Regions from separate parts of the Streptantibioticus cattleyicolor NRRL 8057 genome, predicted to be linked through region 1. Evidence: riboswitches for the same ligand, from Rfam matches in the RefSeq annotation. Region 1 holds a riboswitch; each other region holds the start of a gene.
What was found. Region 1 has a riboswitch for cyclic di-AMP ahead of SCATT_RS09860 (LysM peptidoglycan-binding domain-containing protein). Riboswitches for the same ligand answer to the same signal wherever they lie in the genome.

Region 2: linked by a shared signal. The riboswitch ahead of SCATT_RS05865 (C40 family peptidase) and the one ahead of SCATT_RS09860 (LysM peptidoglycan-binding domain-containing protein) in region 1 are both predicted to bind cyclic di-AMP.
Region 3: linked by a shared signal. The riboswitch ahead of SCATT_RS15955 (M23 family metallopeptidase) and the one ahead of SCATT_RS09860 (LysM peptidoglycan-binding domain-containing protein) in region 1 are both predicted to bind cyclic di-AMP.
Region 4: linked by a shared signal. The riboswitch ahead of SCATT_RS01595 (C40 family peptidase) and the one ahead of SCATT_RS09860 (LysM peptidoglycan-binding domain-containing protein) in region 1 are both predicted to bind cyclic di-AMP.

The regions. Positions count from the first base shown of each region.
Region 1 covers NC_017586.1:2,242,301-2,244,489, forward strand. Annotated here, with positions in the region: gene eno (phosphopyruvate hydratase) at 1-79, opposite strand, end outside; gene SCATT_RS09860 (LysM peptidoglycan-binding domain-containing protein) at 298-972, opposite strand; cyclic di-AMP (ydaO/yuaA leader) riboswitch at 978-1,160, opposite strand; gene SCATT_RS09865 (LysM peptidoglycan-binding domain-containing protein) at 1,415-2,189, opposite strand, start outside.
Region 2 covers NC_017586.1:1,381,312-1,383,500, reverse strand. Annotated here, with positions in the region: gene SCATT_RS05870 (NYN domain-containing protein) at 1-826, shown strand, start outside; cyclic di-AMP (ydaO/yuaA leader) riboswitch at 1,141-1,325, shown strand; gene SCATT_RS05865 (C40 family peptidase) at 1,337-2,189, shown strand, end outside.
Region 3 covers NC_017586.1:3,580,864-3,583,052, forward strand. Annotated here, with positions in the region: gene SCATT_RS15950 (extracellular solute-binding protein) at 1-874, shown strand, start outside; cyclic di-AMP (ydaO/yuaA leader) riboswitch at 1,000-1,160, shown strand; gene SCATT_RS15955 (M23 family metallopeptidase) at 1,172-2,104, shown strand.
Region 4 covers NC_017586.1:403,990-406,178, forward strand. Annotated here, with positions in the region: gene SCATT_RS01585 (ATP-dependent Clp protease proteolytic subunit) at 1-76, shown strand, start outside; gene SCATT_RS01590 (hypothetical protein) at 82-390, shown strand; cyclic di-AMP (ydaO/yuaA leader) riboswitch at 693-859, shown strand; gene SCATT_RS01595 (C40 family peptidase) at 864-1,337, shown strand; gene SCATT_RS01600 (ATP-binding protein) at 1,375-1,836, opposite strand; gene SCATT_RS01605 (8-amino-7-oxononanoate synthase) at 2,034-2,189, opposite strand, start outside.

The DNA of each region.
Region 1 (2,189 bases):
GGCCGACCTCGACCTCGACGGTGGGGTTGCCTCGCGAGTCGAGGATTTCCCGGGCTACGACGACGTCGATGGACGGCACGAGCATCTCCTTTGGGATGTGTGTCTTGCTCTGCGCCATGAGCCTAACCGGCGCGGGGCCCGGCCCGGCCCGACGGTCCGGACGCCGGGCCGAAAATGCCCCGGCCGGACACGCTCGGGGGAAGGCGTGTCCGGCCGGGGAGACGGGGACGGGCGCTCGGCGCGCCCTGGCCCGGCGCGGGCCGCCCCCGTTACCGGGGGTGCCCGGGCCGGCCCTGGTCAGCGCAGGTGCAGGTGCTGACCGGGGAAGATGAGGTTGGCGTCCTTGACGACGTCCTTGTTGAGGTCGAAGAGCTTCTGCCAGCCACCGGCGACCTGGTGGTCGGCGGCGATCTTCGACAGGGTGTCGCCGGCCTGGACGGTGTACTCACCGGTGCCGCGCTGCACCGGGGCGGCCGGGGCGGCGTGCCGCGGGGCGTGGCGGTGCTGGGTGGGGGCCGGGGCGGCGGGCTTGGCCGGCTTGACGGCGTCGGTCTGCGCCGAGGCGGCGTTGCCGGAGCCGGCGGTGTCGACCGCCGGAGCGGGGCCGCCGGAGGTCAGCGGACCGGCGTAGGCGCACTGCCAGGCGCCCGGGCCCTGCATCTTCAGCAGCTGCTCGGCGACGGCGATCTGCTGGTCCTTGGTGGCGTAGTCGGCACGCGAGGCGTACTTCAGACCGCCGGCGGCGGCCCAGCTGGACGGCGAGAACTGCAGGCCGCCGTAGTGGCCGTTGCCACCGGTGTCGTGGTTGGACCAGTTGCCGCTGGACTCGCACTGGGCGACGCGGTCCCACACGGAGACCGAGGCGGCGGAGGCGGAGGTGGCGCTCAGCAGCGGAGCGGCGACGGCGGCGCCGGCGACACCGGCGAACGTGGCGATGCGAACGGCCTTGGAGGCACGACGGTGCTTGCCCATGGGGAAGTGATCCTCACCGACGCCTACGAGGTGAGCTGTCGGGTGCGGGCCGAGTGAGTGCCCGGTCGGTGCCGTGGTGGCACGCGACTTAACCCCAAGCCGGGCCGTGCGGCGGGGCGTTGGGCCCGTACCGTCCGGTCCGGCGGAGAACCTGGGTCCCCCGCTCCTGCCTACGGCGCTCTCGCGTCGACTGTTCCCGTCGGTGGGCGGCAGGACTCGGCGTTCCCGACCGACAGGGCTCGCGGTGGCGAGCGGTGAAGACCATAAGCACAGCCCCGCCGGGCCCGGCAACCACGGCCGGGTTCCCGGCCAGGGCCCCGGCTAGGACCGCGACGGGGACGAAAACGCAGGTCGACGGCGGTGCGCTCAAGATCGGCAACGGTCGGACGGGGGCGCCGGCCGGGAGAGTTATGTCACAGCCGGACGCCCCCTTACCCGGGGTTCAGTGACCGAGGGTGAGGTGCTGTCCGGGCAGGATCAGGTCGGGGTCGGAGCCCACCACGGACTTGTTGGCGTCGTACAGCGCCGGCCAGCCGCCCGTCACGGAGTGGTCGGTGGCGATCTGGGAGAGGTTGTCCCCGGGCCGGACGGTGTAGGCGGCGGACGTGTCGCCCTGCCGCGGCACGGTGGGGCGGGCGTGGGAGCCGCCGCGGGAGGTCTCGTCGTCGCCGCCGCGGTCACCGGTGGCGGGGGCGGAGGGGGTCTCCTGCGGGGCCTGCGCGGTGGTGTCGGGGACCGGGGGCTTGGCGTGGCGGCCGGTGGGGGTGGGGCTGCCGGAGGGGGTGGTGGTGGGGCTGCCGGCCGACGGGGTCGGGGAGGCGGAGGACGAGGCGGTGCCCGACGGGGTCGGGGAGGCCGACGGGGTGCCGGAGGGCGCGGTGGAGGCCGAGGCCGACGGTGTCGGGGAGGAGGCCGAGGAAGAGGAGGAGGGGGCGGACGGGCCGGTGTCCGGGCCGGTGTCCTGCGGGCCGTCGGAGGGGCGGGCCGGCGGGTCGTCGTGGGTGCGGGTGGTGCCGGAGGCGGTGCCGTCCCCGGTCTGCGGGACGCCGGGGTCGACGGCGGCGGGGGCGCCGCCCTGGGTCAGCCCCGCGTCGGCGGCGCAGTCCTGCCAGGCGGAGACGCCGCGGGCGGCGAGGATCTTCTCGGCCACGGCTATCTGCTGCTGCCGGCTGGCCAGGTCGGGCTGGGGCGCGTACGACAGGCCGCCGTACTGCTCC
Region 2 (2,189 bases), 860 kb from region 1:
GGAGGCGGCGCGCAGGGAGAACGAGTCGTTGCACCGCAAGCTGCGCAGCGTCACCAGCGATCTGCGGCGCGCCGAGGCGGCGGTGCGCAAGGCCGAGGCGGAGCTGGACAAGACCCGCACGGCCGCCGCCGCCGAACTGGCCGCCTCCGACGCCGAGGGGCGGCGGCTGCGCTCCCGGCTGGCCGAGGCCGAATCGGCCCTGGAGGCCGGTCGCCGCGCGGTGCGCGAGGGGCGCAGCCTGGAGGACATGCGGCTGCGGCTGCTGCTGGACACCGTGCTGGACGCGGCCCAGGGGCTGCGCCGGGAGCTGGCGCTGCCGCCGGTCTCCGGCCGTCCGGCCGACACCGTGGAGGCCGTCGCCCCGGGCCGGATGAGCCCCAAGGACATCGCCCGCCGCGCGCTGGCCGAGGACGACCCGGCGCTGCTCGACCAGTTGCTGGCGCTGCCCCAGGCCCATCTGGTGGTCGACGGCTACAACGTCACCAAGACCGGGTATCCGGCGCTGCCGCTGGAGAAGCAGCGGCTGCGGCTGCTGGGCGGGCTGGCGGTGCTCGCCGCGCAGACCGGGGTGGAGATCACCTGTGTCTTCGACGGCGCCGAGCTGTCGGCGCCGGTGCTGCTCGCGCCGCCGCGCGGGGTGCGGGTGCTCTTCAGCAAGCCCGGGCAGACCGCCGACGAGCTGATCCGCCGGCTGGTGCGGGCCGAGCCGCCGGGGCGCCCGGTGGTGGTGGTCTCCACCGACCGCGAGGTGGCCGACGGGGTGGCCCGGGCCGGGGCGCGCCCGGTGGCCTCCCTGCTGCTGCTGCGCCGGCTCTCCCGGGCCTGAGTCCCGCTTATTCCCGCCGCCGCCCGGCCGTTCGGCGGGAACGCCCTGTGAATCGCCCTCAATTTCCGTTTGCGGGCGGCCCGTCCGTTTTCGTATCGGCTGTGATTGCGCTCACAGAAATGGCCCGCGGCGGCCCCGTGGATACGGTGGAACGCCGGGCGCGGACGGATATGTCCGGTACCGTCCTGCGCGCCGCGTAAAGAAGTTGCGATGCGGCGGACTTTTTTCTCCCGGGGATTTGATCCGATCACAATGTGGTCACTAGGGTCTGGCTTCGAACCTCCGCGCAGTCGATCATCCAACCCGGATGACAGTGGGGGTTACCGCCGAGTTCGAGTGCCGGCGTGCGTCACGGGGGGACTGGTACTCGGAGCCGGGGAACCAACATTCCCGGGGTGAATCGGGGTCAGGTCGTGCCGTGCGGCGCGATGGGACCCGGTAGGGCTGCTTCCTGCCCGAACCCGACAGCTCACCCGGTAGGCGGCAACAGGAAGAAGGAGCTCGTCCTCCGTGGCGTCCCACCGTCGTCCCAAGCCGGCCAGCCGCACCCGCGTGACCGTGCTCACCGCAACCGCCGCAGCGGCGGTCGCCCTGTCGTCCCAGGCGGCCCACGCCGACCCCAAGCCGTCCAAGTCCGATGTCAAGGCCCAGGTCGACAGCCTGTACGAGCAGGCGGAGCAGGCCACCGAGAAGTACGACGGCGCCAAGGAGCAGCAGGACAAGCTGCAGCAGCAGGTGAACGACCTGCAGAACAAGGTCGCCCGCGAGCAGGCCACCCTCAACAAGCTCCAGGACAACCTGGGCACGCTGGCGGCCTCCCAGTACCGCGAGGGCGGCATCGACCCGTCCGTCCAGCTCTTCCTCTCCTCCAACCCGGACGACTTCCTCGACAAGGCGTCCACCATGGACCAGTTGAGCGGTCGCCAGGCCGACGCGCTCAAGCAGATCGAGGAGCAGAAGCGCCTGCTGGACCAGGAGCGGGCCGAGGCCACCGCCAAGCTCGCCCAGCTGGACAGCACCCGCAAGGACCTCGCGGACAAGAAGCAGGAGGTCCAGGCGAAGCTCTCCAAGGCGCAGGACCTGCTCAACACGCTCACCCAGCAGGAGAAGGCCCAGCTCCAGCAGGAGCAGGAGCGCTCCAACCGCAGCAACCAGCGCCCCAGCCTCGGTGACTCGCCGGCCGCCTCGCAGCGCGCCGCCGCCGCGCTCGCCGCCGCCGAGTCGGTCATCGGCTCGCCCTACGTGTGGGGCGCCACCGGCCCCAACGCCTTCGACTGCTCGGGTCTGACCTCGTGGGCCTACGCCCAGGCGGGCATATCGATCCCGCGCACCTCCGAGGAGCAGGCCAACGCCGGCACGCACC
Region 3 (2,189 bases), 1.3 Mb from region 1:
CGCAGACCTGGCGGAGGTCGGCCTGAAACCGGCCGACCTCGGCGGCTACGCCTCCGTCGGCGACCTGCTCTCGGTGATCAACCAGCACGGCCGCCCGATCTACACCACCCAACTGCGCGAGTACGAAGGGCTCACCGTCAACACCCTGGAGGCGTTCTGGGACGCCGGGGCCGACCTGGTCGACGCCAAGGGGCGCTACATCGGCACCGACAACGGGCTGCGCAAGGGGCTGGAGGCGCTGCGCGGCCTCGGCGTCGGCGGCACCACCGACCAGCGGTCGCTCGACGCCGACGAGTCCGACTCGCTGGCCATGTTCGTCCAGGGCAAGCAGGGCGCGGGCATGCTGATGCGCAACTGGCCGTACGCCTTCAACCGGCTCGACGCCGGCCTGCCGCCCGGCACCGGTTTCGGGGTGACCCGGCTGCCCGGCGTCGCCGCGCTGGGCGGGCAGAGCCTCGCGGTCACCACCGGCAGCGACCACCCCGACGACGCGCGGGAACTGATCCGCTTCCTCACCGGCGACAGCAGCGAACGCGCCCTGCTGGACGCCGGACTCCCCGCCGCCCGTACCTCCGCGTACGACCCGCGCGGGATCACCTGCGGCACCCCCAGCACGTCCTCGGTCGAGGTCGACCGGCAGGGCGGCAAGGAGCGTTCGGCCGTCACCGCGGCGGTACGGCGGCGGTGGACCGAGGTGCTGTGGTGCGCGCTGCGGCAGGCGCGGGCACGGCCCGCCTCGACGCACTACGTCCCCTTCAGCCGGGTACTGCAACGCGAGGCCCACCGCTTCCTGCTCAACCCCACCGGCACCGCCGAACAGCAGGCCGTCGACGACCTCCCCGGCGAACTGGGCAAGGCGCTCGGCGGTCGATGAGTGATGCCCCGGTGGCCCACGGTGAGCCAAAGGGGGGATTCGGGCGAACGGCTTGGATTCAAACCCCGAGTCTATTAACGTTCGATAACGCAACGCGGTCGGAAACGTCACCGACTCGGTGGCACCGTGCGCCGTCGCCGAATCCCGCGCGCTCACCGCGCCGTGGGAACCGGGGAACCACCTTCTGGGGTGAATCGGGCTGATCAGAGGCGACTCTGACGGCCCGTAGGAGACCTTCCTGCTCCGAACCCGTCAGCTAACCCGGTAGGCGGAAGGAAGGAAAGGAGTGCGCCAGCAGTGGCGTCGATGGAGCCTGCCGTAGCGGAACCCGCCCAGGACGAACCGGCGGTGACCCCGGACCCGGTCCCGGTCCCGGGTCCCGGGGACGGTGATCGGGGGCGGCACCGGCTGCCCAAGCAACGTACGGTCTCCCGTGGTTCGACGGTGCTCGGCGTGGCGGCGATGGCCGCCGTGGGCGCCGGCGGCGTCGCGGCGGCCCAGGGCAAGTCCCCGGTGCCCGTCTCCGTCCCCGACCTCGTGCCGGAGGGCGTCAAGCAGGCGTTCACCGGCGAGTCCGCGGAGCAGTCCGCGCAGCCGGCCGCCGCCGACGAGCCGGTGGCCGTCGCCGACCCCGGCGAGGCGCTGCGCAACCGCATCCTCGCCCAGGTCGACCAGCAGAAGTCCGCCGCCGAGCGGGCCGAACTGGAGAAGCGGGCGGCGGCCGAGGCCAAGGAGGCCGCGGCCCGCCGGGTGCGGGAGGAGGCCGAGGCCAAGCGCCAGGCGGTCGCCGAGGCCGCGCGGAAGGCCGAGGCGGAACGTATCGCCAAGCTGGCCAGGAGCTACGTCAAGCCGGTCGCCTCCTACACCCCCAGCTCCCACTTCGGCGAGGTCAGCTCGTTGTGGGCCACCACCCACACCGGCCAGGACTTCGCCGCCCCCACCGGTACGCCCGTGACGGCCGTCCACTCCGGCACCATCACCTCGGCCGGCTGGGCCGGCTCCTACGGCTACCGCATCGTGCTGCGCCTCGACGACGGCACCGAACTGTGGTTCTGCCACCTGTCCTCGATGGTGCGCACCTCCGGCCAGGTCACCACCGGCGACGTGATCGGCCGCGTCGGCGCCACCGGCAACGTCACCGGCCCCCACCTCCACCTGGAGGTCCGCCCGGACGGCGGCGCCCCGATCGACCCGGTGGGATGGCTGGCGGAGCGTGGCCTGACGGTGTGAGGGCGCGCGGCGCGGCGGTGTCCTGACAGGGGCGCGGGTTGCCGCGTCCTGCCGCCGTGTGCGGGGGCTCGTCGCGGCGTGGCCG
Region 4 (2,189 bases), 1.8 Mb from region 1:
CGGGGCCCGCGCGTACGGCCTGGTCGACCACCTCACCCGCAGCCGCAAGGCCCCCGCCGCACCCGGCCCGAGGTGAGCGAGGTGGTCCCCGAACTGCCGCCGCTGCCCGCCCTCACCCGGGCCGAGGGCGAGGTCATCGACCGCTATCTGGAAGCCGCCGACCTGCTCGGGAAGATCAACCCGGCGCGCACCACGCAGACGTACTCCGCGCTGCGCGCCGCCCAGGCGCTGGTGGCCCGGGCCACGGAACTGCGGGCCGCGCTCGAGCTGATGTACGAGCGCGGCGAACACGAGCTGCACACCAGGGTGCTGGCGGAGGCCATGCGCGTCCTCGACGGCGAACGGCGCGCGGGAAGGCCCGCGATCCCTCCGGAGCAGCCGCCGCGGTGAGGCGCCGGCCCGCGGGAAGGCCCGGGGCGTACGCCATCGGGGCGAGGGTGATCCGCCCGGGCGGAGTCGATTTCCACCGTACGGCGGATTCGCCACTCCCGTGGTGCATCCTTCCTTGACGTTTTCTCAGCCCCGCAACACGCGTGTGACCAGCGGTAGTTACCGGCCGGGATCGGCGACACGGGTGGTTCGGCACGATCGGCGACACTGGCATCGGTGCGCCATCATCCGTGGTGACGACAAGCCCCCGCCGCGGTGGCGGGGCGGTCCGGGCGCACGCCGAGTCCTGCCGGCGCCCGGACGCCAGGTCGACACCACAGCTTGGCAGGAGCGGAGGACCCGATCATGACGGGGCCGTCCGGGCGCACCGGTAGCGGCCCCTTGGGGTGAAGCCGCGCGAGAGCGGCCGGGCATCTTCGCCTGCCCGAACCCGACAGGCCATCCTTCGCAGGCGCTAGGACGAAGGGGTGCGCATGTCTGCACCGTCTGGCTCTCCCGCCCTGTTCGGCCGAGCCGCGACCACATCGCTCCTGACCACCGCCGCCCTCGCCGCCGGGGCCCTCGTCCCCGGCCTGCCCGCGCCCGCCCGCGGCGCCACCGTGGCCGGCCGGGTGCTGGAGGTGGTCGCCGCCAAGCAGGGCTCACCGTACGAGTACGGGGCGACCGGCCCGTCCCGGTTCGACTGCTCGGGGCTGACGCTCTACGCCTTCCGCGCGGTGGGCCGTTCGCTGCCGCGCACCGCGGCCGACCAGTACCAGCGGACCCGGCACGTGGCCGCCGCCGCCCGGGCCCCCGGTGACCTCGTCTTCTTCCACCACGGCGACGGCGTCTACCACGTCGGCGTCTACGCCGGCCACAACCGGATGTGGCACGCCCCGAAGAGCGGCGCCCGGGTGCGGCTGGAGCGGATCTGGACGCCGGACGTCTGGTACGGCCGGGTGAGGTGAGCCGCCGCGCCGTTCCGTGCGGGCAGCGGCGGCCGGGTCACCGCGCGCCCGCCTCGCCGGCGGGTTCCGGCCCGGCCGCCGCAGTCCGCCAGGGCAGCGCGATCCACACCGTCTTGCCGCCCTCCGCGGTCGGCTCGACCGTCACGCAACCGCCGGCTTCGGCCGCGAGGTGGGCGACGATGAGCAGCCCGCGGCCGTTGTCCCGGTCCGGGGCGGGGGGCAGCCGCCGGGGGCGGCGGGGGTGGCCGTCGGTGATCCCGAGGCGCAGCCACTCGTGCTCGTCGAGGCGGAGGCCGACGGTGAAGTCGGGCGAGCGTCCGCCGGTGTGGCGGATGGCGTTGGTGGCGAGTTCGGAGACGATGAGCCGGACGGCGTCGGCCGCCGGGGCGTCCTTCGGCAGCCCCCAGTCGGCGAGGACCCCGGTGACGTAGCCGCGCGCGACGGAGACCGAGGCGGGCTCGCTCGGCAGCGTGACGGAAGCTTCCTGATGGTCTGCCATCGCGTCGTCGTCCCTTGTCCACCGGCTCGCCAAGCTACGGCGGCCGGGAGGACCGGCCGCCGGAGCCCCCATGCTGCCGCCGCGGCCCGCGCGGGCGCCAACGAATGCATATGCCTGTCCCTCGAAGCGGTGAACTCTGCCTGGGCGGGCGGCATTTGGGGGCGCGGACGGCATATCGGCGAGCCGGGGCGCGGTCGTCAACCCGCCTTGGACGCAAGGGCCTTGGCGCCCTCCGGTGCCGCACCGGCGATGACGTCGACGGCCCGTGCCACCTCACGGTCGGTCAGGTCCGCGCGCGCCGACAGCCTCAGCCGGGAGATGCCGTCGGGGACGGACGGCGGCCGGAAGCAGCC